4 regions of the Pseudomonas sp. 273 genome follow, and region 2 is predicted to be linked to each of the others. Evidence: predicted binding sites of a transcription regulator. Region 2 holds the regulator's gene; each other region holds the start of a gene.

Region 1 (7,086 bases), 170 kb from region 2:
GGCGCCAGTCGCGGCTGCGGCAGGACAGCTGGTCCTCGCCGAGGAAGTTGAGGATGGTGGAGAGTTCGCGGCAACGCTCCAGGTCGTCGTCAATCAGCAGAATCTTGGTTTCACGCCACATATTGCTCTTGTCTTCCGAAGGCATGTGGGCCGGCGAACGGCAACGGAGAGGGGCGGAAACAGGCCGCCATCATTTAGCCACCAAGTAAAGTCAAAATTGTGGCAGGAGTCAAATTTATGGCGTGATTTATTCGTTGTTTCCGACGGAAGAACTTACCTGCTGGAACGAACGGCGGCAATGCCGGAAACGGGGGGTCGCGCCGAACGGGCGACCCGCGGGGCTCAGCCGAAAAGCTGATAGACCTTGGCGCCCTTGTGCGACCGATTGACGCGGATGATCTCCTCGGCCACGCCCTGGCGCTGGCGGGTGACTTCCTGGACCAGTTCGCGGTACAGCATGAGCAGCCCTTCGAGGCTGCGCTTGAGCTCGCTGTCGTCGTCCAGCGGCTCGTGCATGGCGGCATCCACGTGCTGGCGGCACTCCAGGTCCAGCCGGGCGATGGCTTCCCAGTCCTGCTCCGCCAGGGCGGTTCCCAGGGCGGTGCGGGTTCGTTCGATACGCTCGACGGCGAGGGTCATGCTTCGTGTCTCCTGGTGGGGCGGTATTACTGCGGGATACCGTCCCAGCCTTCCTTGATGCTGCGAAGCAGGTTGGCCACTTCGTCGAGCATATGTTCGTCGTTCTGCCGGTTGGCCTCAAGCAGGCGGCGGCCCATGTAGATGTACAGGGCGTTCAGGCGCTCGGCATAGTCGCCGCCGGCCTCGAGGTTCAGCCCGTCGCGCAGGCCGCCGATGATGGCCACGGCCTTGCCGATCAGCTGGCCCTTCTCCGCCATCTGGCCGCGCTGCATGGCGCCACGGGCCTGGGCGATGCGGCTCAGGCCGCCTTCCATGAGCATCTGGATCAAACGGTGCGGGCTCGCCTCGTGGAGCTGTGCCTGGACACCCACGTTCTGGTATTGGCGAAGCGCTGCCATCGCATTCATTTCGAGATCCCCTGGTGTGGAAGGTTTCATATCCGATGTCCAGGGTATCGGCGCGGCGGCGCCAGACTTTAATCGCGAATTGCGTCTACCTCGGCCGCTGCCGGGCGGCTGAGCGCCGCCGGCATCAGTCGTCGGAGCTCTTGTTCAGCGCATTCAGCGTGGTCATCACGCTGCTGCTGGTGGCGTTGAGCTGGGCGACCAGGCTGTCCATGGCGTTGTACTTGGCGTACAGGATGTCGGTCAGTTTGGCGGTGCGGTCGTCCAGGTCGGTCTGCTGCTTCTTCAGGCTGCTGATGGTGGAGTTGATCGAGTCGGTCTGCTGGTCGAGGATGCCGTTGGTCTTGGCATAGCTGTCGACGGCGTTGTACATGCGCTTGAGGAAGCCGTCGCTGCCGGTGAAGAAACTCTGGATGTTGCCCGAATAGGTCTCCAGCCCCTTGCTCAGCTTGCTGCTGTCGACGCTCAGGGTGCCATCCTTCTGACTGGTGATGCCGAGCTGCGACAGCACCTGCAGAGTACCGCTGCTGCTGGACAGGTTGACGAACTCGTTGCGCAGACTGTTGAGCAGGGTGCGGGTGGTGGCGTCACTGGACAACGGCCCCGCACTGGTACTGGTGGTACCGTCCTCGTTGGTGGTGGTGGTGATGTCCGTCAGACTGGAGATCGACTTGATCATCGTGTTGTAGGCGTCGACGAACTTCTGGATGTTGGCGGTCAGGTCGTCGGTGTTGGTCGCCACCGTCACGGTGGAGCTGCCGGTCGTCAGCAGGTTGAAGGTCACGCCGCTGACGGCCTTGTCCAGGGTATTGCTGGAACTGGTCATCGACAGGCCGTCGAGCTTGAACTCGGCATCGCCGGCCTGAACCAGATAGCCGCCGGTAGAGCTGCTGTAGGCTGCCGAGCCGTCGATCGCCAGCTTGCCCAGGGTGCTGTCGCCCGAGGCCTTGACGCTGATATCGGTGCCGGCGCCGGTGGTGGTGGAGCTGAGCACCAGGCGCGAGCCGCTGGAGTCGGTGACGATGTTGGCGGAGATGCCGCTGGTGGAACTGAGCTTGTTGATGTTGTCGCGGATGGTCGACAACGAATCGCCAGCGGACACCGTCACGTAATAGTTGCTGCTGCCTTGGCTGAGGGTAAGACGACCGGCGCCGAACTTGTCGGAGCTACCGACGTACTGGCTGGCCACCTTGGAGGCGGTCGCCAGCTTGTCGACTTCCAGGGTGTAGGTACCGGCGGTGGCCGAAGCGCTGGCGGTGGCAGTCGCTTTCGTGTCGTCCGACGAAGTCGCCTTGAGCCCGGAGAAGGAGTCGGCGGTGTTGAGCGTTGCCACGGCCAGCTGGAAGGTCGAGAGCGCGCTCTTGAGCGAGCCCACGGCGGACAGCTGGGTGGTGCTCGACTTGGTGAGGTTGGTGATCTGCGTCTGCTTGGCACTGGTCTGTGCCTTCACCAGGGCGCTGACGATCGAGTCGATGTCCAGGCCGGACCCCAGGCCGGTAGAGGCGATGCTGCCCGACGAGGAAGAACTGATCGTAGTCATTGCCGCGCTCCTTTAAACGGTTTCTTGACGCAATTGCTCGTGCCAGAGCCTTCGAGCAAGAAGCAGGCCAGCTTCTAGGCCTGCTCCCGGAACAGCAGGTTGCCGGCTTCCTTGATGCTCTCCGCCAGCTTCACCGCGACCTCCGAAGGAATCTGCCGGATCACGTCGCCACTGGTGCTGTCCACCACCTTGACCACGGTGATGCCCGACTCCTGGTCGACCGAGAACTCCAGGTTGCGGTGGATGACCTGGGCATTGCTGCGCAGGCTGTCCAGCGCACGGTCCAGGGTAGCCTTGTCCGGCGCAGCCTGGGTGCTGCCGGTGGACGGCGAGCCCTTGCCGTCGACGGCAAGGGTTTTGCCGCTGGCCGCGATGGGCGTGGCCGCCTGGGCCTGGTCCGCCCTGGCGGGGGCGCCCAGTCCGATCGTAGAGAAAGTCACGCTCATCATCGACTCCTCATTATTCTGGACAAATGCAGGAAGGGCGCAGTGCGCCCTTCCTTCGTATCAACCGCCGATGACCTTACTGCAGCAGCTTGAGTACGGCAGAGGGCAGCTGGTTGGCCTGGGCCAGTACAGCGGTGGCTGCCGACTGCAGGGTCTGCTGCTTGGTCATCTCCGCCGTTTCCGCGGCGAAGTCGGCATCCTGGATCGTACTGCGTGCCGAGGTGGCGTTCTCCGCGATGTTCTGCAGGTTGGAGATGGTGCTGTCCAGACGGTTCTGTACCGCACCCAGGGCCGAACGCTGGGTGTCGATCTGCTTCAGGGCATCGTCGATCACCTGGATCGCGGCCTGGGCCTTGTCGGCGGTGCCGATGTTCAGCGACTGCACGGTCTGGCCGGAAGCCACGGTGGCGGTGCCGCCGGTCAGGGTGCCGCCCGCGGTGACGGTGATGTCGTCCTGCGAGGTGACCTTGATGCTGCTGCCGCTGGCGACCGCGGTGATGCCGCTGACGTTGGTGTTGATCGAGGCGACGATGTCGTTGAGGCTGGCGCCCTTGGCGTAGTCGACTTCGACACCGTTGACGGTGATGCTGCCCGAGGCAGCGGCGGTGGTGGTGTCGTTGACGCCGGTGACCGCGATGGTGCCGCTGGCCAGGGTGTAGCTACCGTTCAGGGCTTTGGCGCTCATGTCGTTCAGGGTGAAGCTGACGGTTTCGTTGGCGTTGGCGCCGACCTGGAAGGTCATGGTGCCGTTGGTGCCAGCCTTGCCGTTGAGCAGGGTCACCGCGGTGCTGCCGCCACCGAAGGTGGTGGTTTCGGAGATACGGGTCAGTTCGGCGGTCAGCGACTTGAACTCCTGGTTCAGCGAGGTGCGGTCGTCTTCGCTGTTGGAGCCGTTGGCGGACTGCACGGCCAGGACACGCATGCGTTGCAGGATGTTGGTGGATTCCTGCAGGGCGCCTTCAGCGGTCTGGGCGATGGAGATGGCGTCGTTGGCGTTGTCCACTGCCTTGTTCAGGCCGTTGATCTGGCTGCTCAGGCGGTTGGAAATCTGCAGACCGGCGGCGTCGTCCTTGGCGCTGTTGATGCGCAGGCCGGTGGAGAGCCGGGTCATGGCAGTGTTCAGGTTTTTCGAGGCGTTGTTCAGGTTCTTCTGAACGGTCAGCGAAGAGATGTTGGTATTTACGGTAAGGGCCATGACGAGATCCTCGTGGATAGGCGACTGCTTTCAGTTGGTTCCTGGCCCTTGGCTAGTGCCGCCCGGTATGGCCTGGAGAACCTTCGTTAGGGTTATCGTCCGTGGCGGATTTTGCTTTAGGGCGATTTTCGATTTTTTTTCAAGCCCCTCTTGCATCTTGCCCCAGGAAAATGCTGAAAACCCCGCTTGGCGGGGCTTTCAGCATTCAGGCAGCGGTACCCGGGCGCTCAGTCCGGCTGCCAGGCGCGATGCCAGGCCTGTAGGTTGTCGCCCTGCAGCATCCAGTCGCTGCGCACCTTCTCGCGCAGGCTGTCGCCCATGCGGGCGGTGGCGTCGAGGTCGTCCAGGTGCATGCGGATCGCCTCCACCCAGTCGCGGAAACGGTTCTTCACCCGGGTGGCCGGCAGGTCGCCGGCATAGGCGCGGTTGTCGCTGCACACCACCGGGAAGCCGCAGGCGCCGTACTCCAGCAGGCGCAGGTTGCTCTTGCACTGGTTGAACAGGTTGTCTTCCAGCGGCGCCAGGGCAAGGTCCAGGTCCAGGCTGGCGAGCTTGGCCGGATACAGGTGTATCGGCAGGCCCGAGTGGAACTCATGCACGTACGGGCGAATCTGCTCCGGGCACATGCCGAAGAAGACCCACTCGACCTCGTTGGCCAGCTCCTTGACCACGTCGGCGATCAGTTCGAGGTCACCGGTGTGGCTGACGCCACCCGCCCAGCCTACCCGCGGCTTCGCCGAACGCCGCCGCTGGCTCGGCTGCAGGCCGCCCCACCAGCCGGGAGCCAGGCGGTTATAGGCGACACGGATATCCGGATGCAGGTCGGAGAAGGCCTCGGCCAGCGCCTCGGTGGAAACCACGAAGCGGTCGACGTAGCCCAGGCCGCGGCGCAGGGAGCGGAGAATGTCCTTGGGCATGTGCTCGCGGTGCTGGTTCTTCAACGGCAGGTTCGGCAGGTAGTCGTCGAGTTCGTAGACCTTGAAGGCACGGGAGAAGGCCTTCATGCGGCGCATGGCATCCAGGCGCTCGTCGCCGATCTGGCGCTGCAGCAGCACCACGTCCGGGGAGAAGCGCTCCAGGTCGGCGACGTGCAGCAGGCCGTGGGTCACCACGCCTTCGATCAACCCCTGCTCGCGCTGCGCCAGGAACGGCTGGATGACCCGGTAGTGGCCGCAACCGAAGGTGTCGGCAAAATGTGCCAGTACCGTCGGCAGCGGTTGCCAGGCCAGGGGGCGGAAGGTCAGTTGGGTGTCGGTGAGGACGAAGCCCCCACGGGCGCGGACCAGGGAGAAGTTCGGGTTGTATGCGGGGTCGCGAGCCAGACGTGGCAGCCAGCGAGCGTAGAAGGCGTCCTGCAGTTCCGTCGGCTCGGCTTCCAGGGCCTGGTTGTGCAACAGGGTTGCGTGGGGCGTCCAGACGATCAGGTAACCGGAGGCACCGGTGCGCAGGCAGAGGTCGACATCGGCGCCACGCTCGGCGAAGTCGCCCTCATCGAGGCCACCCAGTTCGTCGAACAGTGCCTTGCGGATCATCAGGCAGCCATCGGAGACCGCACTGTAGTTCTGTGCCACCTGCAGGCGGTTCATGTAGCCGGTGGCGTTCATGTCCTCGCCGATGAAGGCGTGCCCGGCGATGCCGCGCAGGCCCAGCACCAGCCCGGCATGGGTGATGCGCCCCTCGCCATCGACCGTGCGCGCGCCGACGATCCCCACTTCGGGACGCTGCGCCTGGTTGACCAGTTCGCCCAGCCAGTCACCCTGGAAGACCGCGGCCTCCGGGCGCAGCAACAATAGGTAGTCGCCACGCGCATGAGCGGCAGCCAGGTTCTTCAGCCGCGCGTCGGCCAGCGGCTCGCCCGAGCGCAGCACACGGACGCGCTCGGCGGCCATCTGCTCGACGCCCTCCAGCCACTGGCGGGTGGCCGGGTTCTCGCTGGCGTTGTCCACCAGCAGGATTTCGTAGTTGGGGTAGGCCGTGTGTTCGAGGAGGCTCATCACGCAACGCTGCACGGCGGCGAGCTGGTCGCGCAGGACGATGAGGATGGACACCGGCGGCTGCCCGGCATGGCCATAGTCGATCTGGTAGCGGCCCGGCAGCGGGCTCAGTACCCGTGCCCGTTCGTAGCCACGCGCGAGCAGGTGACGCTGCAGGGTGCGTTCCTCGTCGGGGTTGGCCTGCAGGCGCGCGGCCGGGGTGCTGAGCAACGGTTCGGAAAGATGCGCCAGGCCATCCAGCCCGCCCTGCTCCACCAGGCGCAGCAACAGGTCGAGTTCCAGGGCCTGCGGATAGCCCGCGTCGAAGCCGCCCATTTCGAGGAGGGCTTCGCGGTTGTACAGGCAGTGACGCGCCTGGGACGCCGGGAAGCTGATCAGCAGGTCGAGGTTGAAGTCCGGGCGCAGCGCCGGTCCCTGGGAACCGTCCTCGCCACGCATCACCAGGTCGGTGGAGACCGCACGGCACCCCGCCGCCGTCATCAGCTCGAGGCCGGCGATCATCAAGCCGGAGGCGGTGAAGACGTCGCCGGCATCAGCCAGCAGAACCCAGTCCGCCGTGCTGCTGTGCAGCGCGGCATTGAGCGCCACGCCAAGGCCATCGGCATCCAGTGGCTGGTGCCGCAGGCGAAGCCCACTGTCCACTTGCGGAGGCTGGTCGGCCAGCAGCGTCACACTGACATTCGGGTAGAGCCCGGCGGCCGCCTCCAAGCTGTCGAGCGTTGCCTGCAGCGCCGCGGCATCCTCACCCACCGGCAGCAGCACCTCGATGTGCACGCCCATGCCGTTGGCCTGCAGGTGCTCGTCGATCAGGCGTTTCTGCACCGGGCTCGGCTTGCGGGCCTCCATCCACTCGTCGAAGCGCTCGATC
Region 2 (7,086 bases):
GGAAGTTGCCGCCGATGATGGCGACCAGCGCGAGGATCAGGCCGACGAGGCTCAGTACATCCATCAGCCACAGGCCTCGGAGAGGTGCCGGCCGATGTCGTCGAGGCTGTACACGGCGTCGGCCAGGCCGGCCTTGGCGATGGCCATGGGCATGCCGTAGATCACGCAGCTGGCCTCGTCCTGGGCCCACACCTGGCTGCCGCTCTGCTTGAGCATGCGCGCGCCCTCGCGGCCGTCGGCGCCCATGCCGGTGAGGACCACCGCCAGGACCTTGTCGCCGTAGGCCTTGGACGCCGAGCCGAAGGTGACGTCGACGCAGGGCTTGTAGTTCAGGCGCTCGTCGCCGGGGAGGATGCGCACCACCCCGCGCGAGTCGATCATCATCTGCTTGCCGCCGGGCGCCAGCAGGGCCAGGCCGGGGCGCAGGTGGTCGCCGTCCTCGGCTTCCTTGACGCTGATCTTGCAGAGCTTGTCCAGGCGCTCGGCGAAGGCCTTGGTGAAGGCCGCCGGCATGTGCTGGATCAGCACCAGGGGCGCGGGGAAGTTGGCCGGCAGCTGGGTCAGCACCCGCTGCAAGGCTACCGGCCCACCGGTGGAGGTACCGATGGCGACCAGCCGGTAGGGCTTACGCTTTGGCGAGGCGGAGGCCGCCGGGGCTGTGGCAGGGGCTGGCTGCGCCGAGGCGCGCGGCGCGGCGCTGGCCGGCGCCGGGGTACTGGCACCGCTGCCGGGGGAACTCAGGAAGGACGCATAGCGGCGGTTGGCACGGGCGATGCTGTGGACCTTCTCGCAGAGCAACTGGCGCACCTTCTCGGGGGTGCGCGAGATGTCCTCGAAGTTCTTCGGCAGGTAGTCCACCGCGCCGGCGTCCAGGGCGTCGAGGGTGACGCGGGCGCCTTCGTGGGTCAGCGAAGAGAACATCAGGACCGGCGTCGGGCAGCGCTGCATGATGTTGCGCACCGCGGTGATGCCGTCCATCAGCGGCATCTCGTAGTCCATGGTGATGACGTCGGGCTTGAGCGCCAGCGCCTGCTCGATCGCCTCGCGGCCGTTGGTGGCCGTGCCGACCACCTGAATCTGCGGGTCGGCGGAGAGGATCTCCGAGACGCGGCGGCGGAAGAATCCCGAATCGTCCACTACCAGGACTTTGACAGCCATAAACACTCCTGATTGAAGCCTTGCGGGCGCGCGGGCGTCCCCGCGCGCCGGGTCAGATACGCCGCGCGTAGCGCTTGAGCATGCTCGGCACATCGAGGATCAGGGCGATGCGCCCGTCGCCGGTGATGGTCGCCCCGGCCATGCCGGGGGTACCCTGGAGCATCTTGCCCAGGGGCTTGATCACCACCTCTTCCTGGCCCACCAGCTGGTCGACCACGAAACCGATGCGCTGGGTGCCCACCGAGATGATCACCACGTGGCCCTCGCTGGATTCGTCGCACTGCGCGCCCGGCACCAGCCAGCGCTTGAGGTAGAACAGCGGCAGGGCCTTGTCGCGGACGATCACCACTTCCTGGCCGTCGACCACGTTGGTGCGCGACAGGTCCAGGTGGAAGATCTCGTTGACGTTGACCAGCGGGAAGGCGAAGGCCTGGTCGCCGAGCATCACCATCAGCGTCGGCATGATCGCCAGGGTCAGCGGCACCTTGATGACGATCTTCGAGCCCTGGCCCTTGGCCGAGTAGATGTTGATGATGCCGTTGAGCTGGGAAATCTTGGTCTTCACCACGTCCATGCCGACGCCGCGGCCGGACACGTCGGAAATCTCGGTCTTGGTCGAGAAGCCCGGGGCGAAGATCAGGTTGTAGCAGTCCGACTCGCTCAGGCGCTCGGCGGCGTCCTTGTCCAGCAGGCCCTTCTCCACCGCCTTGGCGCGGAGGATGTCCGGGTCCATGCCCTTGCCGTCGTCGGAGATCGACAGCAGGATGTGGTCGCCCTCCTGCTCGGCGGACAGCACCACCCGGCCGCCGCGCGCCTTGCCGGCGGCCTCGCGCTCCTCGGGCGACTCGATGCCGTGGTCCACGGCGTTGCGCACCAGGTGCACCAGCGGGTCGGCCAGGGCCTCGACCAGGTTCTTGTCCAGGTCGGTCTCCTCGCCCACCAGCTCGAGGTTGATCTCTTTCTTCAGGTTGCGCGCCAGGTCGCGCACCAGCCGCGGGAAGCGTCCGAAGACCTTCTTGATCGGCTGCATGCGCGTCTTCATCACCGACATCTGCAGGTCGGCGGTGACCACGTCGAGGTTGGCCACGGCCTTGGCCATGGCCTCGTCGCCGCTGTTGCTGCCCAGGCGCACCAGGCGGTTACGCACCAGCACCAGCTCGCCGACCATGTTCATGATCTCGTCCAGGCGCGCGGTGTCCACGCGCACCGTGGTCTCCGCCTCGCTGGCGCTCTTCTCGTGGGCCGGCGCGGGAACGGCGGCCGGGCGCGGGCTGTCCGCGGGCTTGGCGGCCGGCTTGGGCGCGGGCTTGGGCTTGGCCACGGCGGCCGGCTCGGCGGCCTTGGCCGGCGCGGGGGCGGCTGACGGGGCCGGCGTGGCGGCAGCGTCGGCGCTGAACTTGCCCTTGCCGTGCAGTTGGTCCAGCAACGCCTCGAATTCGTCGTCGGTGATGTTGTCGCCGCCGGCGGCGGGCGCCTCGGCTTCGGCCGGCGCAGCGGAGGCGACAGGCGCAGCGGGTTCTTCCGTCGCACCGCCGAACTTGCCTTTGCCGTGCAACTGGTCGAGCAGCGCCTCGAACTCGTCGTCGGTGATCTCGTCGCCAGCGGCCGGCGCTTCGGCCGGAGCGGGCGCAGCGGCCGACTCTTCCGGCAGGCTGCTGGCGCCGCTGAACTGGCCCTTGCCGTGCAACTGGTCGAGCAGGGCCTCGAATTCGTCGTCGGTGATCTCGTCGCCGGCGCCGGCGGCCCCGGCCTGCGGCGGCTGTTCGGCCTGCGGCGCCTGGTCGCCCGGCTGCAGGGCGTCGAGCAGTTGCTCGAACTCGGCGTCGGTGATGTCGCCATAGGCGGCCGGCTCGGCGGCGGGTTCCGGCGCGGCGGCTTCTTCCTGGGGCGCGGCTTCGACGGCGTCGTCGTCGCCCGGTTCGGCCAGGCGCGCCAGCGCGGCGAGCAGCTCGGGGGTGGCCGGGGTCGGCTCTTCCTGGTCGCGGACCTGGGCGAACATGACGTTGACCGTGTCCAGCGCCTGCAGGACCACGTCCATCAGCTCGGAGGTGACGCGGCGTTCACCCTTGCGCAGGATGTCGAAGACGTTCTCCGCCACGTGGCAGCATTCCACCAGGGCGTTCAGCTGGAGGAAGCCGGCGCCGCCCTTGACGGTGTGGAAACCACGGAAAATGGCATTGAGCAGGTCCATGTCGTCCGGCCGGCTTTCCAGCTCGACCAGTTGCTCGGACAGTTGCTCGAGAATCTCGCCGGCCTCCACCAGAAAGTCCTGGAGGATCTCGTCATCGGCGTCGAAGCTCATTCGGTGCTCCCCACGGTGTGTTCACACACCTCAAAAACCAAGGCTGGACAACAGGTCATCGACATCGTCCTGACCGGATACGACGTCCATTCTCTTATCGGCAGCAACCTGCGGACCTTCACCCTTGGACGATCTTTCTTTTTCGACGGCCGTGCGCAGGCCCTCGTGGTCGTGCTCGATACCGGCGTAGCGATCCACCTGCCCGGCCATCCAGACCAGCTTGACCAGGTTGCTCTCCACCTCGGTGACCAGCCGGGTGACGCGCTTGATCACCTGCCCGGTGAGGTCCTGGAAGTCCTGCGCCAGCAGGATGTCGTTCAGGTGCGCAGAGAGCTTGCGGCTGTCCTGGGCGCTGCTGTAGAGGAAGGCCTCGACGCGCTTGGCCAGCTCGCGGAAGGCCTCAGGGCCCAGCTCGCGGCGCATGAAGCGCGACCACTGTTCCTGCAGCTCCTTGGCCTCGCCCTCGATGTGGCCGACCAGCGGCGTGCACTCTTCCACCAGGTCCATGGTGCGGTTGGCCGCCTTCTCGGTCATCTGCACCACGTACGACAGGCGGTCGGTGGCGTCGGCGATCTGCGACATTTCCTCGGCGTGGCGCGAGCGCGGGTCGATCTGGAAATTGACGATGGCGTTGTGCAGCTCGCGGGTGAGCTTGCCGACCTCCTGGTAGAGGCCGCGGTCACGGGCCTGGTTGAGCTCCTGGATGAGCTGCACGGCCTGCTGCACTTCGCCGCGCTCCAGGCTCTCGACCAATTCGCGCGCGTGTTTCTTCAGGGTCGACTCGAAGTCGCCCCCCTTGGATTCGTTGACGAGATCCATGACGCCCTCTTGGTCGGCTTCAGCCGCCGACCCGCTCGAATATCTTCTCGATCTTCTCTTTCAGCACCTGGGCGGTGAAAGGCTTGACCACGTAGCCGTTGACCCCGGCCTGGGCCGCTTCGATGATCTGGTCGCGCTTGGCCTCGGCGGTGACCATCAGCACCGGCAGGTGCTTCAGGCGCTCGTCGGCGCGTACCGCGCGCAGCAGGTCGATGCCGGTCATGCCGGGCATGTTCCAGTCGGTGACGAGGAAGTCGAAGTTGCCGCTGTGCAGCATCGGCAGCGCGGTGGTGCCGTCATCGGCTTCCGCGGTGTTGGTGAACCCCAGGTCGCGCAGGAGGTTCTTGATGATGCGCCTCATCGTGGAGAAGTCGTCCACGATGAGAATTTTCATGTTCTTGTCCAAACCTGCCTCCGTCCAGTCCCGGCGCGCAGTGGCGGGCGCGCCTTGAATACCCTTGGGCGGGCGCCCTGGCGGCGCCTGCCGTGTTGCTTGTCCGCGGCGGAGCGGGCTGCCGGCGCCTGCCGTCCCCTCCCCGCACGCTCGCCGGCCTTCATGGCGAAGGGCCAGCACCTATCGCGCCGACGGGATTCTATACGCCCCGCCGGAAAATTCCGTTACTTCCTTGTGTCCACCGGTCGATCAGTGCGCACGCCACTCCGACAGCCGGGCCCGCAGGCGCGCGGCGCACTGGCTGTGCAGCTGGCTGACCCGCGACTCGCTCACCCCGAGCACCTCGCCGATCTCCTTGAGGTTCAGCTCCTCGTCGTAGTACAGCGCCAGCACCAGGCGCTCGCGCTCGGGCAGCTTGGTGATGGCGTCGGCCAGCGCCTGCTGGAAACGCTCGTCCTCCAGGCCGTGGGAGGGCTCGTTGTCCAGGTGCGTGGTGTCTTCCGCCGGGCCCTGGGCGCCTTCCTGCAGCAGGTCGTCGAAACTGTAAAGGCGGCTGCCCTGGGTGTCGCTTAAGATCGCGTAGTAATCGTCGAGGCTCATATTGAGTTCGGCAGCGACTTCCTGATCTTTAGCGTCGCGTCCGGTTCGCGCCTCGATGGTGCGGATCGCGTCGCTGACCAGGCGGGTGTTGCGGTGCACCGAACGCGGCGCCCAGTCGCCCTTGCGCACCTCGTCGAGCATGGCCCCGCGGATGCGGATGCCGGCGTAGGTCTCGAAACTGGCTCCCTTGCCCTGGTCGTACTTCTTCGCCGCCTCGAGCAGGCCGATCATCCCGGCCTGCATCAGGTCCTCCACCTGCACGCTGGCCGGCAGCCGGCCCAGCAGGTGGTAGGCGATACGCTTGACCAGCGGCGCATAGCGCTGGATCAGTTCTTCCTGGGAATTGCGCGCCTGCGTCTTGCTGTACATAAGCGCTCCGGAGCCGCTCATCATACGGTCGAACCCGTGGTCGGATGCTGCACCAGGCGTTCGACGAAGAACTCCAGGTGCCCGCGCGGGTTGGCCGGCAGCGGCCAGCTGTCGACTTTCTGGGCGATGGCGCGGAAGGCCAGCGAGGCCTTGCTGCGCGGGAAGGCTTCATACACCGAGCGCTGCTTCTGCACGGCCTTGCGCACCGACTCGTCGTAGGGGATGGCGCCGACGTACTGCAGCGCCACGTCGAGGAAGCGGTCGGTGACCTTGGTCAGCTTGGCGAACAGGTTGCGCCCTTCCTGCGGGCTGTGCGCCATGTTCGCCAGCACGCGGAAGCGCGTCATGCCGTAGTCGCGGTTCAGCAGCTTGATCAGTGCGTAGGCATCGGTGATCGAGGTCGGTTCGTCGCAGACCACCAGCAGCACTTCCTGGGCCGCGCGGACGAAGCTGACCACCGAATCGCCGATGCCGGCGGCAGTGTCCACCAGCAGCACGTCGATGTTCTCGCTGATGTCGCTGAAGGCCTGGATCAGCCCGGCGTGCTGCATGGGCGAGAGCTGCACCATGCTCTGCGTGCCCGAGGCCGCCGGGACGATGCGGATGCCGCCGGGGCCCTGGAGGATCACGTCACGCAGGTCGCATTCGCCTTCGATGACGTCGGCCAGGGTGCGCTTGGGCGAAAGCCCCAGCAGCACGTCGACGTTGGCCAGGCCGAGGTCGGCGTCCAGCAGCATGACGCGGCGGCCGAGGTCGGCCAGCGCCATCGCCAGGTTCACCGAGACGTTGGTCTTGCCGACGCCACCCTTGCCACCGGTGACCGCGATTACCTGAACGGGATGCATACCCATAGTCTTACCTTGTCTCTTCATCGTCCCCGGCGCGGTGGGCGCCTGGGTCTGCCGGTCGCGGTGCTCTCCCGCCACCAGCGCTTACGGATCTGCTCGAGCATCCGTATCCGCCTGGAACCCCCGCGTGCGGGGGCGCCCCTGGAATCCGTCAGCCGACGTGTCGCGCCGGCTGCTGATAGAGGCCGGCGAACATGCCGGCCATGGTGTCCTCGCATGGCTCCTCGGGAGCCTGCAGGCTGACCGCGCGGCTGACCAACTGGTGCGCGCGCGCCACCTGCAGATCATCCGGAATTCGCGGCCCGTCCGCCAGATAGGCAACCGGCATGCGTTGTGCTATCACCAGCGCCAGGGCCTCGCCCAGGCTGCCCGCCTCGTCCAGCTTGGTCAGTATGCAACCGGCCAGGCCGCAGCTGCGATAGGCGTGCCAGGCGGCCTTGAGCACCTGGCTCTGGCTGGTCGCGGCCAGCACCAGGTAATTCTTCACGTTCAGGCTCTGCGCCGCCAGGGCCTCGAGCTGCATGCGCAGCGCCGGGTCGCTGGCCGGCAGGCCGGCGGTGTCGATCAGCACCAGGCGCTTGCCCGCCAGCGGCGCC
Region 3 (7,086 bases), 1.3 Mb from region 2:
CCTGGGAAGTCGACCTCTTCGGCCGCCTGCGCAGCCTGCGCGACCAGGCCCTGGAGCAGTACCTGGCCACCGAGGAAGCGCGCCGCAGCACCCAGACCGCGCTGGTGGCCAACGTCGCCAACGCCTACCTGACGCTGCGCGCCGACCAGGCCCAGCTGCAGCTGACCCGCGACACCCTGGCCACCTACCAGAAGACCTACGACCTGACCAAGCGCAGCAACGAGGTCGGCGTGGCTTCGGCCCTGGACCTGCGCCAGGCACAGACCTCGGTGGAAAGCGCGCGGGCGACCCTGGCGCAGTACACCCGCCTGGTGGCCCAGGACCAGAACGCCCTGACCCTGCTGCTGGGCAGCGGCGTGCCGGCCGACCTGCCGCAGGGCATGGACCTGGAGCAGCAGGTGCTGGCCCAGGTGCCGGCCGGGCTGCCCTCGGACCTGTTGCAGCGGCGCCCGGACGTGCTCGAGGCCGAGCACCAGCTCAAGGCGGCCAACGCCAACATAGGCGCGGCGCGCGCCGCGTTCTTCCCGAGCATCAGCCTGACCGCCAACGCCGGCAGCCTGAGCCCGGATCTGTCCGGCCTGTTCGACGCGGGTTCCGGCACCTGGCTGTTCAAGCCGTCCATCAGCCTGCCGATCTTCAACGCCGGCAGCCTGAAGGCCAGCCTGGACCTGGCCAAGGTGCAGAAGAACATCTACGTCGCGCAGTACGAGAAGGCCATCCAGACCGCCTTCTCGGAAGTCGCCGACGGCCTGGCCGCACGGGGCACCTACGGCGACCAGCTGACCGCCCAGCGGGCCCTGGTCAAGGCCAGCGAGGACTACTACCGCCTGGCCGAGAAGCGCTACCGCACCGGTGTGGACAACTACCTGACCCTGCTCGACGCCCAGCGCTCGCTGTTCAGCGCCCAGCAGCAGCTGATCACCGACCGCCTGAACCAGCTCACCAGCGAGGTGAACCTGTACAAGGCGCTCGGCGGCGGCTGGCAGGAAAGCACCGCGCAGCAACAGTCGAAGCCGCAGCCCAAGGGCTGAGGCCACGGCCAAACGAAAACGCCGCCCCTCGGGGTGGCGTTTTCGTTTTTGTAGGCGCGGGCAGGGGAATGGCGTAGGGCGAATAACCGTTCGCGGTTATCCGCCGATACACCGGCGCCACAGCCAATGCCAAGGTCAACCCCGGAGCCGCCGGGGATCACGGCCAAGCGGCGGATAACGCCGTAGGCGTTATGCGCCCTACAACGCGGCGCCTTGGCCCGCCGGGCGGATGTCGTGGTCGGCGAGCCAGTCCAGGGCGCATTCGCGCAGGCGCTCGGCCTGGTAGTCGTACCAGGCCTGGAGCAGGTCCGGGTAGCCCATGAGCACGTGGCGGAAGGCCTTGAACGGCTTGCGCCCTTCCAGGGCCGAGGCCATGGCGGCGTAGGCGTGGGGTTCGCCGACCTCGCGGAGGAAGTCGCGCATCAGTTCCAGGGATTCGCGGCTGCTCAGCGGCTCGATCGGCAGCAGGCGCTCCGGGTCCTGCTCCAGCAGGAGCAGCAGGTCCGGGTCGGGAGCGTCGGTCAGCAGCGGCACCACCTGGCCGCTGCCCAGGTCCAGGTAGTGCTCGATGTCGCTGGTGTCGAGGGCGACGGCGAGTTCGTCGAGGTCGATGGTCAGCGGGCGCATGGTCACTCTCCGGTTGGGCGAGAGCCCCCAGCCTATCCCATGCGCCGCCTGCTTGTCCGCTGCAATCCTGTTACAGGCGGAAGCGCCCGACCTGGCCCTGCAGGTCGCCGCCCAGGCGCGCCAGCTCGTTGCTGGAGGTGGCGGTCTGCTGGCTGGCGGCGGCCGACTGCTCGGCGATGTCGCGGACCTGGCCGACGCTGCGGCTGATCTCGGCGGCGACGCTGCTCTGCTGTTCGGCGGCGGAGGCGATCTGCAGGTTCATGTCCTGGATCTGCGCCACGCTGCGGGCGATGGCCGACAGCGCGTCGCCGGCGCGGCGCGTCAGCTCGACGGAGTCGCCGGTGAGCTGGCGGCTGTCGTCCATGCACTGCGCGGCGTCCTCGGCGCCGCGCTGCAGGGCGGCGATCAGCGCCTCGATCTCGGCGGTGGACTGCTGGGTGCGCTGGGCCAGGGCGCGCACCTCGTCGGCGACCACGGCGAAGCCACGCCCGGCCTCGCCGGCGCGGGCCGCCTCGATGGCGGCGTTGAGGGCCAGCAGGTTGGTCTGCTCGGCCACCGACTTGATCACGTCGAGCACGCTGCCGATCTTCCCGCTGTCGCCGCGCAGGCGCGCCATGGCCTGGGTGGAGCGCTCCACCTCGGCGGCCAGTTGGTCGATGCGGGCGATGGCCTGGCCGACCACCTGCTCGCCGTCGCGGGCCTGGGCATCGGCCTGGCGGGCGGCGCCGGAGGCCTGCTCGGCGTTGCGCGCGACCTCCTGCACGGTGGCGGCCATTTCCTCGATGGCGCTGGCCACCTGCTCGGTTTCCAGGCGCTGGCTGTCGACGCCGGCGCGGGTCTGTTCGGTGACTGCCGACAGTTGGTCGGCGGCGCTGGCCAGTTGGCCGACGCTGCCGCCGATGTGGCCGATCAGCTCGCCCAAGCTGTCGCGCATGCGCAGCATGGTGCGCTGCAACTGGCCCAGTTCGTCGCGGCGCTGCAGGTGCAGGTCGCCGACCAGGTCGCGGGACAGGTCGCCCTGGGCGATGTGCTCGGCCAGTTCGAGGGATTCGTGCAGCGGGCGGACGATCTGGCGGTTGATCGCCCACACCGAGAGGGCGCCGAAGAACAGCGCGAACAGGGCGGTCAGCGCCTGGCGCCATTGCGCCTGGCCGGCCGCGGCGTCGCGTTGGCGCAGGCCCTCGTCGAACAGGGCGCCGCTGGCGCGGAACAGGGCTTCGGCACGGCTGTCGAGGGCGGGGTTGGCCTGCCCGCGCTGCTGCGGGTCGGCGCGCAGCAGGTCGTCGGCGGCCTGGGCATAGGCGGCGAGGGCCTGGCGCAGGTCGTCGAGGCGGGGCCCGGCGAAGCCGTCGCGGGCCAGGCGCTCGCTGCCGGCCTGCAGCTCGCCCAGCACCGTGCGCAGGCGCTGGGCCTGTTCCGCGCTGCCGTCCAGTTGGTAGCGCAGGCGCGCCAGTTCCGCCTGGCGGGCGCCACCGTCGAGCTGGCCGATGTGGGTCAGGCGTTCGCTGTGGGCGCCCTGTTCGTTCAGGCCCTCGATGCCACCGAGCAGCACCAGCAGGGTCAGCAGCAGGCAGATGCCGAAGCCCACGGTGAGCTTGAGGCTGACGTTCATGCGGCCGAGCTGAAGGACCAGCCAATCGTACATGTCGAATACTCCAGGCAGACGAGGCCGCGGGACGGGCCCGAAGCCGGAAATGCAGGCTGTTTTGTCGTTCTTCTTGTCGTGCAGGCGAGGGACTTTTTCGGGACGCATCTGTGTGCGTCACAGCTTATCGGCGATTTTGTCTGAAACTTCAGTGCCAGATTCGTAATTTTTCGTACGTCGGCAAAGGCCCGCCAGGACGGCGGGCCGGAGGGGGAGAGGACTCAGAGGCGGAAGCGCCCGACCAGGCCCTGCAGCTCGTTGCCCAGGCGCGCCAGCTCGACGCTGGAGGCGGCGGTCTCCTCGCTGGCGGCGGCGGTCTGCTCGGAGATGTCGCGCACGCTGAGCACGCTGCGGTTGATCTCCTCGGCCACCGCGCTCTGTTGCTCGGCGGCGGCGGCGATCTGCTGGTTCATCGACTGGATGCCGGAGACGGTGCGGGTGATCGCCTCCAGCCGCTCGCCGGCGCGGCGCGCCAGGTCCAGGGTGTTGTCGGTGAGCGCGCGGCTGCTTTCCATGCGCTGCACGGCCTGCTGGGTGCCGCTGTGCAGGCCGGCGATCAGTTCCTCGATCTCCTCGGTGGACTGCTGGGTGCGCCGGGCCAGGGCGCGAACCTCGTCGGCCACCACGGCGAAGCCGCGCCCGGCGTCGCCGGCGCGGGCCGCCTCGATGGCGGCGTTGAGCGCCAGCAGGTTGGTCTGCTCGGCCACCGCCTTGATCACGTCGAGCACGCTGCCGATCTTCTCGCTCTCGCGCTTGAGCTGCTGCACCGCCTCGTTGGAACGGCCGACCTCGCCGGCCAGGCGGTCCATCTGCCCGACCGCCTCGCTGACCGCCTGGGCGCCGGCGCCGGCCTCGCGGTCCGCGGCGCTGGCGGCCTCCGAGGCTTCCTCGGCATTGCGCGCCACTTCCAGCACGGTGGTGGCCATCTCGGTCATCGCCGTGGCCACCTGGTCGGTCTCGCTCTTCTGGTTGTTCACCCCGGCGCTGGTCTGCTCGGTGACCGCCGAGAGCTGTTCGGCGGCGCTGGCGATCTGGGTGACGCCGTCGTGGATGCGGCCGATCAGCTCGCGCAGCGACTGGCTCATGCGCTGCATGCTGGCCTGCAGCTGGCCCAGCTCGTCGCGGCGCTCGATGCGCAGCTCCTGGCTGAGGTCGCCGTCGGCGATGCGCGCGGCGGCGGCCAGCGACTGGCGCAGCGGCAGGACGATCTGCCGGGTGATCAGCCAGGCCGCCAGCACGCCCAGCACCAGGACGATGAGCGAGGCCAGGGCCAGCAGTTGCTTGGCGTGGCTGGCGTCCTCATCGCGCTTGGCGGTCTGCTCGTCGCTCAGCTCGACGCTGAGTTTCTCGATCAGCAGGCCGCTGTCGCGCATCTGGTTGCGCGCCTGCTGGCTGCCGTTGACTTCGTTGCGGTAGCGGTCCAGCGCCTTGCGGTAGTCGTGCAGGGCGTTCACCACGGCCTGGTAGTTGGCCTGCTGCTCGGGCACGGCGGCCTGGGCGCGCTGTTCCACGGTGGCGGTGACCTGCTCCAGGGCGCTGATCGCGCCCTGTTCGAGGCTGGGGTCCTCGTTGGCGGTGTAGCTCAGCACCTGGAAGCGGGCGTCCATCACCTGGCGACCCAGCTCGGAGACGTCGGCGAGGGCCTTGAGGGACTCGACGCTGCCGGTCTCCACCAGGTGCTGCTCCACCAGCTCCAGCCCCTGGGTGACCACCGAGGCCTTGCGGATCAGCGTCTTGCGCGCGCTGTCGCGGCTGTCGAAGGACTTCTGCAGGCTCTTGAACAGGGTGCGGTACTGCTTGGTGAGCTGGCGTTGCTGTTCGACCTTCTCCAGGTCGACGGCGTCGTCGAGCAACTGGCCGACGCGCTGCTGCTGGCGGTCCAGCTGGTCGATGCTCTGCTCCACCAGCTTGGCATCATCCGCCGCGCGGCTGGCCTGGTACTTCAGGCGCGCGGTGCGCAGGTCCTTGGTCAGGCCCAGCAGGTTGGAGATCTCGCCCAGCTTGTCGCCGCGGGAGATCAGGCTGTTCAGGTTGAGCGCCCCGGTCAGGGCGATGAGCAGGGTGAGCAGCAGCACCAGGCCGAAGCCGATGGCGAGTTTCCAGTTGACCGTGAGATTGCTGAACCAGCGGGACATGAACGCGGCGCTCCAGGGGACTGTGGGGCAGCGGCCGCCGCGTGGTGCGGCTGCCGATCGACCAATGCCTGACATATCGGCGGGGCGACACGAATCTGAAATTTCTTTAGTAAATTTCTGACAGACGATCCCCGTTGGGGCTGTCGCGGGCCTTCAGGTCAGAACAGCCGGGCCAGCAGGGCGGTGACCGCGGTTTCCACGCGCAGGATGCGCTCGCCAAGCTGCACCGGGGCCAGGCCGGACTCGCGCAGTTTCTCGACCTCGTAGGGAATCCAGCCGCCCTCGGGGCCGATGGCCAGGGTCACGGCCTGCTCGACCGCCCGCGGGCAGTCCGGCCAGGGCCCGGGATGGCCGACCAGGCCCAGGCTGCCGGCGGCCAGGGCCGGCAGGCGGTCCTCGACGAAGGGTTTGAAGCGCTTCTCGATGATCACCTCGGGCAGCACGGTGTCGCGGGCCTGCTCCAGGCCGAGGACGAGCTGCTCGCGGATGGCCGCCGGCTCCAGGAAGGGCGTCTGCCAGAAGCTCTTCTCCACCCGGTAGCTGTTCAGCAGCACCAGGCGCGGCACGCCCATGGCGGCCACGGTCTGCAGCACGCGGCGCAGCATCTTCGGCCGCGGCAGGGCCAGCAGCAGGGTCAGCGGCAGCTTGGCCGGCGGCGCCTGGGTGAAGCTCACCTGCAGCTCGGCCTCGTCGCGCGAAAGGTTCAGCAGGCGGCCTTCGCCCATCAGCCCGCCCAGGCGGCCGACGCGCAGGCTGTCGCCGCTCTCGGCGCGGTGCACTTCATGCAGGTGGGTGAGGCGGCGGTCGCGCAGCAACACGCGGTCCGCCGCGACGAAGTCGGCGTCGTCCAGCAGCAGCAGGTTCACGGGCGCGTTGCCGGCGGCTGGTCGCCTTTCTCTTCGGGCTGCGCATCCTCGTCGCGGTTGCGCTTGCGGATCAGCCGGCTGAACAGCACCCCGGCCTCGAACAGCATCCACATGGGCACGGCGAGCAGGGTCTGCGACATCGGGTCCGGCGGGGTGAGGACCATGCCGACCACGAAGCAGCCGATGATGACGTAGGGGCGGATCTTCTTCAGGTAGGCCACGTCGACCACCCCGATCCACACCAGCAGCACCGTGGCCACGGGGATCTCGAAGGCCACGCCGAAGGCGAACAGCAGGGTGAGGAAGTCCAGGTAGCTGTTGATGTCGGTCATCGGCGTCACACCTTCCGGGGCCTGGCCGAGGAAGAAGTGGAACATCAACGGGAACACCAGGAAGTAGGCGAAGGCCATGCCGGTGTAGAACAGCACCACGCTGGAGGCCAGCAGCGGCAGGGCCACGCGCTTCTCGTGCTTGTACAGGCCGGGGGCGATGAAGCCCCAGATCTGCGCCAGGATCACCGGCATGGCCAGCAGCACGGCGACGATCATGGTCAGCTTCAGCGGCGCGAGGAACGCCGAGGCCGGGTCGATGGCGATCATGGTCGCGCCTTCCGGGAGGAAGCGGCGCAGCGGCGCGGAGGCCAGGGCGTAGATCTTCTGCGAGAAGTACAGCAGGCCGATGAAGATCACGAAGATCGCCACCACGCAGCGCAGCAGGCGCGTGCGCAGCTCGGTCAGGTGCGAGACCAGGGGCATTTCCTGGTCGTTTTCGGGCTGTTCGGG
Region 4 (7,086 bases), 2.6 Mb from region 2:
TCCGCTTCGACGCGGTGCCGCGCCTGGAGCACGTCCAGTACTACCTGGAGCAGGGCTGCGTGCCCGGCGGCACCCTGCGCAACTTCGACAGCTACGGCGAGCGCATCGCGCCGCTGCCGGAGCTGCACAAGCTGCTGCTGTGCGACCCGCAGACCAGCGGCGGCCTGCTGGTGGCGGTGACTCCGGAAGGCGAGGGGGAATTCCTCGCCGCCGCCGCCGAACTGGGCTTGCAGCTGGCGCCGATCGGCGAGCTGGTCGAGCGACAGCGTCACGCGGTAGAGGTGGCCTGATGCGCGACAACACCCGGCACTACCGCGAACTCTTCCTCGACGACGTCCCGCTGATGGACGTGCGCGCCCCGGTGGAATACACCAAGGGCGCCTTCCCCCACACCGAGAACCTGCCGCTGATGAACGACATCGAGCGGCAGAAGGTGGGTACCTGCTACAAGCAGCATGGCCAGCAGGCGGCCATCGCCCTGGGCCACGAACTGGTCTGCGGCCCGCTCAAGGCCGAGCGCATCGAAGCCTGGCTGGACTTCGCCCGGCGCCACCCGACGGCTACCTGTACTGCTTCCGCGGCGGCCTGCGTTCGCAGATCGTCCAGCAGTGGATGAAGGACGCCGGCATCGAATACCCGCGCGTGGTCGGCGGCTACAAGGCGCTGCGCGGCTTCCTCTTCGACACCACCCGCGCCGCCACCGAGGAGTGTTCCTTCGTGCTGATCGGCGGCCTCACCGGCACCGGCAAGACCGAGGTGGTGGCGCAGCTGGACAACGCCCTGGACCTGGAAGGCCACGCCAACCACCGTGGCTCCAGCTTCGGCCGCCGGGCCACGCCGCAGCCGGCGCAGATCGACTTCGAGAACCGCCTGGCCATCGACATCCTGAAGAAGCGCCACGCCGGCATGAACCAGTTCGTGCTGGAGGACGAGGGGCGCATCGTCGGCAGCTGCTCGCTGCCCCTGGAGCTCTACCAGGGCATGCAGGGCTACCCGCTGGTGTGGCTGGAGGACAGCTTCGAGGGCCGGGTGGAACGCATCCTCAAGGACTACGTGATCGACCTGTGCGCCGAGTTCGTCGAGGTGAAGGGCGCGCCGGAAGAAGGTTTCGAGGCCTTCGCCGCCTACCTGCGCAAGAGCCTGTCGGGCATCGTCAAGCGCCTGGGCGGCGAGCGCTACCAGCGCCTGGCGGCGATCATGGACGCGGCCCTGGACGAGCAGCGCCGCAGCGGCGCGGTGGACCTGCACCGGGGCTGGATCGAGGGGCTGCTGGGCGAATACTACGACCCGATGTACGCCTACCAGCTGGAAAGCAAGGCCTCACGAATCGAGTTCCGCGGCAACCATGACGAGGTGGTGGAGTACCTGCGCGCACGGGCGTAGGGCGAATAACCGTTCGCGGTTATCCGCCGATACACCGGGGCCACAGCCAATGCCCAGGTCAACCTCGGAGCCGCCGTGAACCAAGGCCAAACGGCGGATAACGCCGTAGGCGTTATGCGCCCTACGCCAAACCCACCTGTAACCTTGGACGGTGGCGGTCTAAGCTGGAACACGCCCGAACCACCAAGGAGGTCGTCATGAAGGCACTTCTCGCAGTACTCGCCGCCAGCCTGGTGCTGGCCGGCTGCTCCGGCAAGACGGTCAACCGCGACAGCTGCGCCAGCGAACTGAACGCCGCCTGGCACGAGCTGGACCTGGCCAAGGCCGAAGGCTTCGCCGGCACCGTCAGCTACTCCAAGGCGCTGGCGCTGATCAGCGCGGCCAAGACCGAGCAGCAGGTCGAGTCCTACGGCGGCTGCCTGGACAAGGCCAGCAAGGCGCGCTTCTACATCAAGGAATCGCGCGCGGGCCGCTGACCGGGCGCGGGCAAGGCGGGCATAATCACCGGGCGGACGGGCGCTCCGGCCCGCCCGGCAGTCAGGAACCCCACTCATGCAGCTCGACTTCAGCACCCTCGCGCCCGCCGACGCCTACCGCTGGCTGGCCTCCACCGTCACCCCGCGGCCCATCGCCTGGGTTTCCACCCTGTCCGCGGAGGGCCACGGCAACCTGGCGCCCTTCAGCTTCTTCCAGGTCATCAGCGACGAGCCGCCGACGCTGATGGTCAACACCAGCATCCGCGACGACGGCAGCGTCAAGGACACCCTGCGCAACGTGCGCGAGACCGGCCAACTGGTGATCCACCTGGTCAGCGCCGCCCATGCCGAGGCCATGAACGCCACCGCGGCGACGCTGCCCCATGGCGTCAGCGAGATCGAGCAGGCCGGCATCGCCACCCTGCCCAGCGTGCGCGTGGCGCCGCCGCGGGTGGCCGGCGCAGTGGTGGCACTTCGAGTGCGAGCTGGCGCAGATCCAGCCCTACCCGGCGGACAAGCCCAGCTGCTACCTGATCTTCGCCCGCGTGCTGCTGGCGCACATCGACGACGCCGTGCTGCGCGACGAGCGCCACGTCGACCCGGCCAGGCTCGACCTGGTCGGCCGCCTGGGCGGCACCCAATACGCCTTCACCCGCGACACCTTCAGCATGATCCGCCCCAAATAGGCGCACGGGCTGTCGCGCGCCGGGACCTTGGCGCGCGACTGTCCTGGATGCGACCTGTGCATGCCCGTGCGCAACATCGTATTGCCATCATCGACGGACCCCCTTGTTCCGCCGGTCGGCCGGCTCCTAATGTTCCGTCCGAAAGCAACGACAAAGAACGGGAGAGCTTCGGTCGAAGACTCTCCCGCAGGGCATTCGAAGGGGAGCTGGCATGGTCGCGTTCGTACAACGGCGGTTGGCCAATCTGGGGACGGCGAAGAAATTGGCGCTGGGCTTCGGCCTGGTACTGCTGCTGACAGCTTTGGTCGCCGGGATCGGCGTCGGGGCGCTGCGCTCCATCGAGCAGCGCTTCGGCCTGCTGGACGCCATGAGCGCGGTCAATCGCGAAGTCCTGGAGATGCGCCAGAGCGAGAAGGACTTCGTCCGTGACGCCAACCCCAAGGCCGCCGAGCAGTTGCGCCAGCGCGCCAAGGTCCTCGCCGGGCACGTCGAGCAGCTCAAGGCGCACCCCGGCCAGGCCGAGGCCATGGAGCGCGTCGCCCAGGCCATGGCCGGCTACCTGGCGTCCTTCGACCGCTTCGAACAGGCCAGCAAGAGCCGCCACCTGGCCCTGGAGGCCGCCAACTGGTCGGTGTCCAGCGCCTCCAACAGCCTGGACATCCTGCAGTCCAGCCTGGCCGACGACGGCGCCTACGAACTCAAGCAGAGCCAGGGCCAGAACGGCGAGGAACTGCTCAAGCAGGCGGCCCAGGTCGGCCAGCTCTACCGCCTGGTGCTGCAGGGCCTGAACGAGGCCCGCGCGCGCCTGGACCAGAAGGACGGCGAGACCGGCGGCGACGCGCGCATCAAGTCCGCCGACGAGGCCCTGGAGCTGTCGAAGCAGCTGCAGGCGGCGATCACCGACCCGGCCTACGTCTCGGTGATCAAGGACGTGGCCACCAACATCGACGGCTTCGGCAACAACCTCGGCGACTACTCCGCCGGCCTGGCCAAGGAACAGCAGGCGCACCGCGAGATGTCGCAGCGCGCCGAAGAGATGATGCAGCAGGTGGACGCTTCCTACGCCACGCAGCAGGCGGCCATGGTCAGCGTGCTGCACAGCAGCGTGGGCGCCATGCTCGGCTCGGCGGCGCTGGCGCTGCTGGTCGGCACCCTGGCCGCGCTGCTGATCAGCCTGCTGATCGTGCGCCCGCTGCGCCAGGTGATCGGCATGGCCAGCCGCATCGCCGAGGGCGACCTGAGCCAGACCATCCGCGTCGAGCGCAAGGACGAGGTGGGCCAGCTGATGGCCGCGGTGGACGCCATGGCCCAGAGCCTGCGCGGCATCGTCGGCCGCCTGCACGACGGCGTCGGCCGCATCACCTCCTCGGCGCAGGCGTTGTCCGGCGTCACCGAGCGCACCCAGAGCGGCGTCAACAGCCAGAAGGCCGAGACCGACCAGGTGGCCACGGCGATGAACCAGATGGCCGCCACTGTCCACGAGGTGGCGCGCAACGCCGAGGCCGCGGCGCACTCCGCCGAGCAGGCCGACGGCACCGTGGCCAGCGGCCAGCAGGTGGTGCGGCGCACCCTCGGGCGCATCTCCGAGCTGGCCGAGGCGGTGCGCGAGGCCTCCGCCAGCATCCACGACCTGGGCCGCGAGAGCCAGAACATCGGCAGCGTGCTCGACGTGATCAAGGCGGTGGCCGAGCAGACCAACCTGCTGGCGCTCAATGCCGCCATCGAGGCGGCGCGGGCCGGCGAGCAGGGCCGCGGCTTCGCCGTGGTGGCCGACGAGGTGCGCGCCCTGGCGCGGCGCACCCAGCAGTCCACGGCGGAGATCGAGAAGCTCATCGGCGCGCTGCAGAGCGGCGCCCAGGCCTCGGTGCAGCACATGCAGCACAGCCACCAGCTGGTGGAGAAGAGCGTCGGCGACGCCGAGCAGACCGAGACCGCGCTGGGCGAGATCGCCGCGGCGGTGGCGGTGATCCACCAGATGAACCAGCAGATCGCCGCGGCCTCCGAGCAGCAGAGCGCGGTGGCCGAGGAGATCAACCGCAGCGTCACCAGCATCCGCGGCATCGCCGACGAGTCGGCCCAGGCCATGGAGTCCACGGCGTCCTCCAGCGTCGAGCTGGCGCAGCTCAGCCGCGACCTGCAGGGGGTGGTGGGGCAGTTCCGGTTGTAGGCAGCGCCGAGACACCTGTAGGAGCGGGCCCTGCCCGCGAATCGCGTGCAGGGCGCGCTCCTACAGGGGAATGGTGTGGGTGGAGCGGCGTAGGAGCGGATCTCATCCGCGAATCGCGCCGATACGTCCGGCTATCGCGGACAAGGTCCGCTCCTACGGTTCCAGGACGCACGGACGTAGGAGCGGACTCCGTCCGCGATTGGATTCACCGGCCACGCCGGACACCCTGGAGGCACGGACGGCGGCTCGCCCTACGTCGCCGGGGACTGCGTGCTTTCCTGCTGGCGCTTGTACCAGCGCCGGTAGGCGTTCACCCCGGCGCGCACCGAGCTGAACACCAGCGGCGGCTTCAGCTCGCCCAGCTGGCCGGAGCGTTCCATCATCGCCAGGGTTTCCCGTGGCACCCGCGCCAGGGACAGGTGCACGTCCTGCGCCGCCAGGGTCTGCTGCACCTCGCGCAGCACCGTCAGGCCGCTGACGTCCAGGTTCAGCACGCCCTCGGCATTGAGCAGCACGGCGCGCGGTGCCTTGGTCTGCGCCACCACCTGCAGCAGGCGCTGCTTGAAGTAGTCGGCGTTGAAGAACAGCAGCGGCGCGTCGAAGCGGTAGATCACCAGGCCCGGCAGGGTGTGCGCCTGCGGGTAGTGGCTCAGTTCCACCTGGCCGTCGATGCCGTGGACCCAGCCGAGCACCGCGTCGCTCGGCCGGTAGGTCAGGTACAGCAGGCGCAGCAGGGCGATGACGATGGCCACGAAGATGCCCGGCAGCACGCCGACGCTGAGCACCCCGACGGTGGTCAGCAGGCACAGGCCGAACTCGAAGCGCGACAGGCGCCAGAAGCCCTTGAGCGCGCTGAAGTCGATCAGCCCCCAGCCGGCCATCAGCAGCACCGCGCCCAGGGCGGGCATGGGGATCCAGCCCAGCGGGGCGCTGAACAGCACCAGGGCCAGGCCGATGACCAGCGCCGCGACCACGCCGACCAGCTGCGTCTGGCCGCCGACCATGTCGTTGACCGCGGTGCGCGAGTCGGCGCCGCTGATGACGAAGCCCTGGGACACCCCGGCGCCGATGTTGGCCACGCCCAGGGCGATCATCTCGCGGCTGGCGTCGATGCTGTAGCCGTGGCGCGCGGCGAAGCTGCGGGCGGTGAGCATGGCGCTGCAGAAGCTGACGATGGTGATGCCCAGGGCGTCGCGGAACAGGTTGCCCATCTCCTGCACGCTGGTGCGCGGCCAGCTCAGCTCCGGCAGGCCCTGGGGCACCGCGCCGAGCAGGGCGACGCCATAGTGGTCCAGGCCCAGCGCCACGCTGGCCAGGGTGGCGAAGAACACGCCCACCAGGGCGCCGGGGATCTTCGGGTAGCGCCGTGGCAGCAGGATCATCAGCAGCAGGGTGGCCACGCCCAGGGCCAGCGTCGGCAGGTGGGTACTGCCGAGGTTGCGCAACAGCGCCAGCAGGCCGGCGAGGAAGCCGCTGGTCTCGGTGTGGTAGCCCAGCAGCTTGCCCAGCTGGCCGGCGATCAGGCTCAGGCCGATGCCGTTGAGGTAGCCCACCAGGGTCGGCCGCGACAGGAAGCTGGCGACGAAGCCCGCGCGCACCAGGCCGCCGACGATGGACAGCAGCCCGACCATCACCGCGACGATCATCGACAGCTGCAGCAGGCGCTGCGGATCGCCCGCCGCCAGCGGCGTGATGGCCGCCGCGACCATGGCCGCGGTGGCGGCGTCGGGGCCCACCATCAGTTGCCTGGAGCTGCCCACCAGGGCGTAGATCAGCATCGGCAGGATGCAGGCGTAGAGCCCGACCTGGGCCGGGAAGCCGATGATCTGGGCATAGGCGATGGCGGTGGGAATCTGGATGGCCGCCACCGACAGGCCGGCGAGCATGTCCGGGCGCAGCCAGACGGCGCGGTAGTGCAGCAGGTTGTCCAGGCCGGGCAGCCAGCGGGTGAGGGGCATGGGCGTCTTCCGTGAAACGTCGGGGCTGAAGCTTAGCCGCAGTGTAGGGCCGCGGCTTGCCCGGCGTCAGTGCCTGGCGTAGGAAGACGAAGGATTTCGAGAAGGATGGCGCCGGGATGCTTTTCGTAGGATGGGTTTCTCTTGCACCTGTAGGAGCGGGCCCTGCCCGCGATTCGCGCCCAGGGGGCGCTCCTACAGGGTGCCACATGGTTCAGTACCGTAGGGCGCATAACGCCCGGGGCGTTATGCGCCCTACGGTGGGCCTTCAGAGCTTGAGGATGAGCTTGCCGAAGTTCTCGCCCTTGAACAGTTTGAGCAGCGTCTGCGGGAAGGTCTGCAGGCCCTCGACTATGTCTTCCTTCGACTTCAGCTTGCCCTCGGCCAGCCAGCCGGCCATCTCGCGCATGGCCTCGGGG

What was found. Region 2 encodes FliA, which starts transcription of late flagellar genes. Its sites were predicted from a motif close to CTAAAGTTTNNNNNNNNNNNGCCGNTAA; they were not measured.
Region 1: the regulator FliA is predicted to act here: its motif matches at 4,317-4,344, upstream of PKO50_RS22905 (flagellin).
Region 3: the regulator FliA is predicted to act here: its motif matches at 5,512-5,539, upstream of PKO50_RS28415 (methyl-accepting chemotaxis protein).
Region 4: the regulator FliA is predicted to act here: its motif matches at 2,672-2,699, upstream of PKO50_RS10870 (methyl-accepting chemotaxis protein).

The regions. Positions count from the first base shown of each region.
Region 1 is NZ_CP116775.1:5,031,339-5,038,424, forward strand. It holds gene PKO50_RS22880 (sigma-54 dependent transcriptional regulator) at 1-121, opposite strand, end outside; gene PKO50_RS22885 (flagellar protein FliT) at 343-639, opposite strand; gene fliS (flagellar export chaperone FliS) at 666-1,046, opposite strand; gene fliD (flagellar filament capping protein FliD) at 1,171-2,583, opposite strand; gene PKO50_RS22900 (flagellar protein FlaG) at 2,658-3,029, opposite strand; gene PKO50_RS22905 (flagellin) at 3,106-4,224, opposite strand; partial or broken gene PKO50_RS22910 (glycosyltransferase) at 4,452-7,086, opposite strand, start outside.
Region 2 is NZ_CP116775.1:4,864,690-4,871,775, forward strand. It holds gene PKO50_RS22110 (flagellar motor protein) at 1-64, opposite strand, end outside; gene PKO50_RS22115 (chemotaxis response regulator protein-glutamate methylesterase) at 64-1,158, opposite strand; gene PKO50_RS22120 (chemotaxis protein CheA) at 1,211-3,460, opposite strand; gene PKO50_RS22125 (protein phosphatase CheZ) at 3,491-4,279, opposite strand; gene PKO50_RS22130 (chemotaxis response regulator CheY) at 4,299-4,673, opposite strand; gene fliA (RNA polymerase sigma factor FliA) at 4,923-5,666, opposite strand; gene fleN (flagellar synthesis regulator FleN) at 5,663-6,493, opposite strand; gene flhF (flagellar biosynthesis protein FlhF) at 6,642-7,086, opposite strand, start outside.
Region 3 is NZ_CP116775.1:6,189,584-6,196,669, reverse strand. It holds partial or broken gene PKO50_RS28430 (AdeC/AdeK/OprM family multidrug efflux complex outer membrane factor) at 1-1,031, shown strand, start outside; gene PKO50_RS28425 (UPF0158 family protein) at 1,230-1,658, opposite strand; gene PKO50_RS28420 (methyl-accepting chemotaxis protein) at 1,729-3,303, opposite strand; gene PKO50_RS28415 (methyl-accepting chemotaxis protein) at 3,525-5,438, opposite strand; gene PKO50_RS28410 (16S rRNA (uracil(1498)-N(3))-methyltransferase) at 5,597-6,304, opposite strand; gene tatC (twin-arginine translocase subunit TatC) at 6,301-7,086, opposite strand, start outside.
Region 4 is NZ_CP116775.1:2,250,839-2,257,924, forward strand. It holds gene selD (selenide, water dikinase SelD) at 1-290, shown strand, start outside; partial or broken gene mnmH (tRNA 2-selenouridine(34) synthase MnmH) at 290-1,383, shown strand; gene PKO50_RS10860 (hypothetical protein) at 1,581-1,859, shown strand; partial or broken gene PKO50_RS10865 (flavin reductase family protein) at 1,936-2,545, shown strand; gene PKO50_RS10870 (methyl-accepting chemotaxis protein) at 2,757-4,712, shown strand; gene PKO50_RS10875 (SulP family inorganic anion transporter) at 4,964-6,670, opposite strand; gene PKO50_RS10880 (NADP-dependent oxidoreductase) at 6,936-7,086, opposite strand, start outside.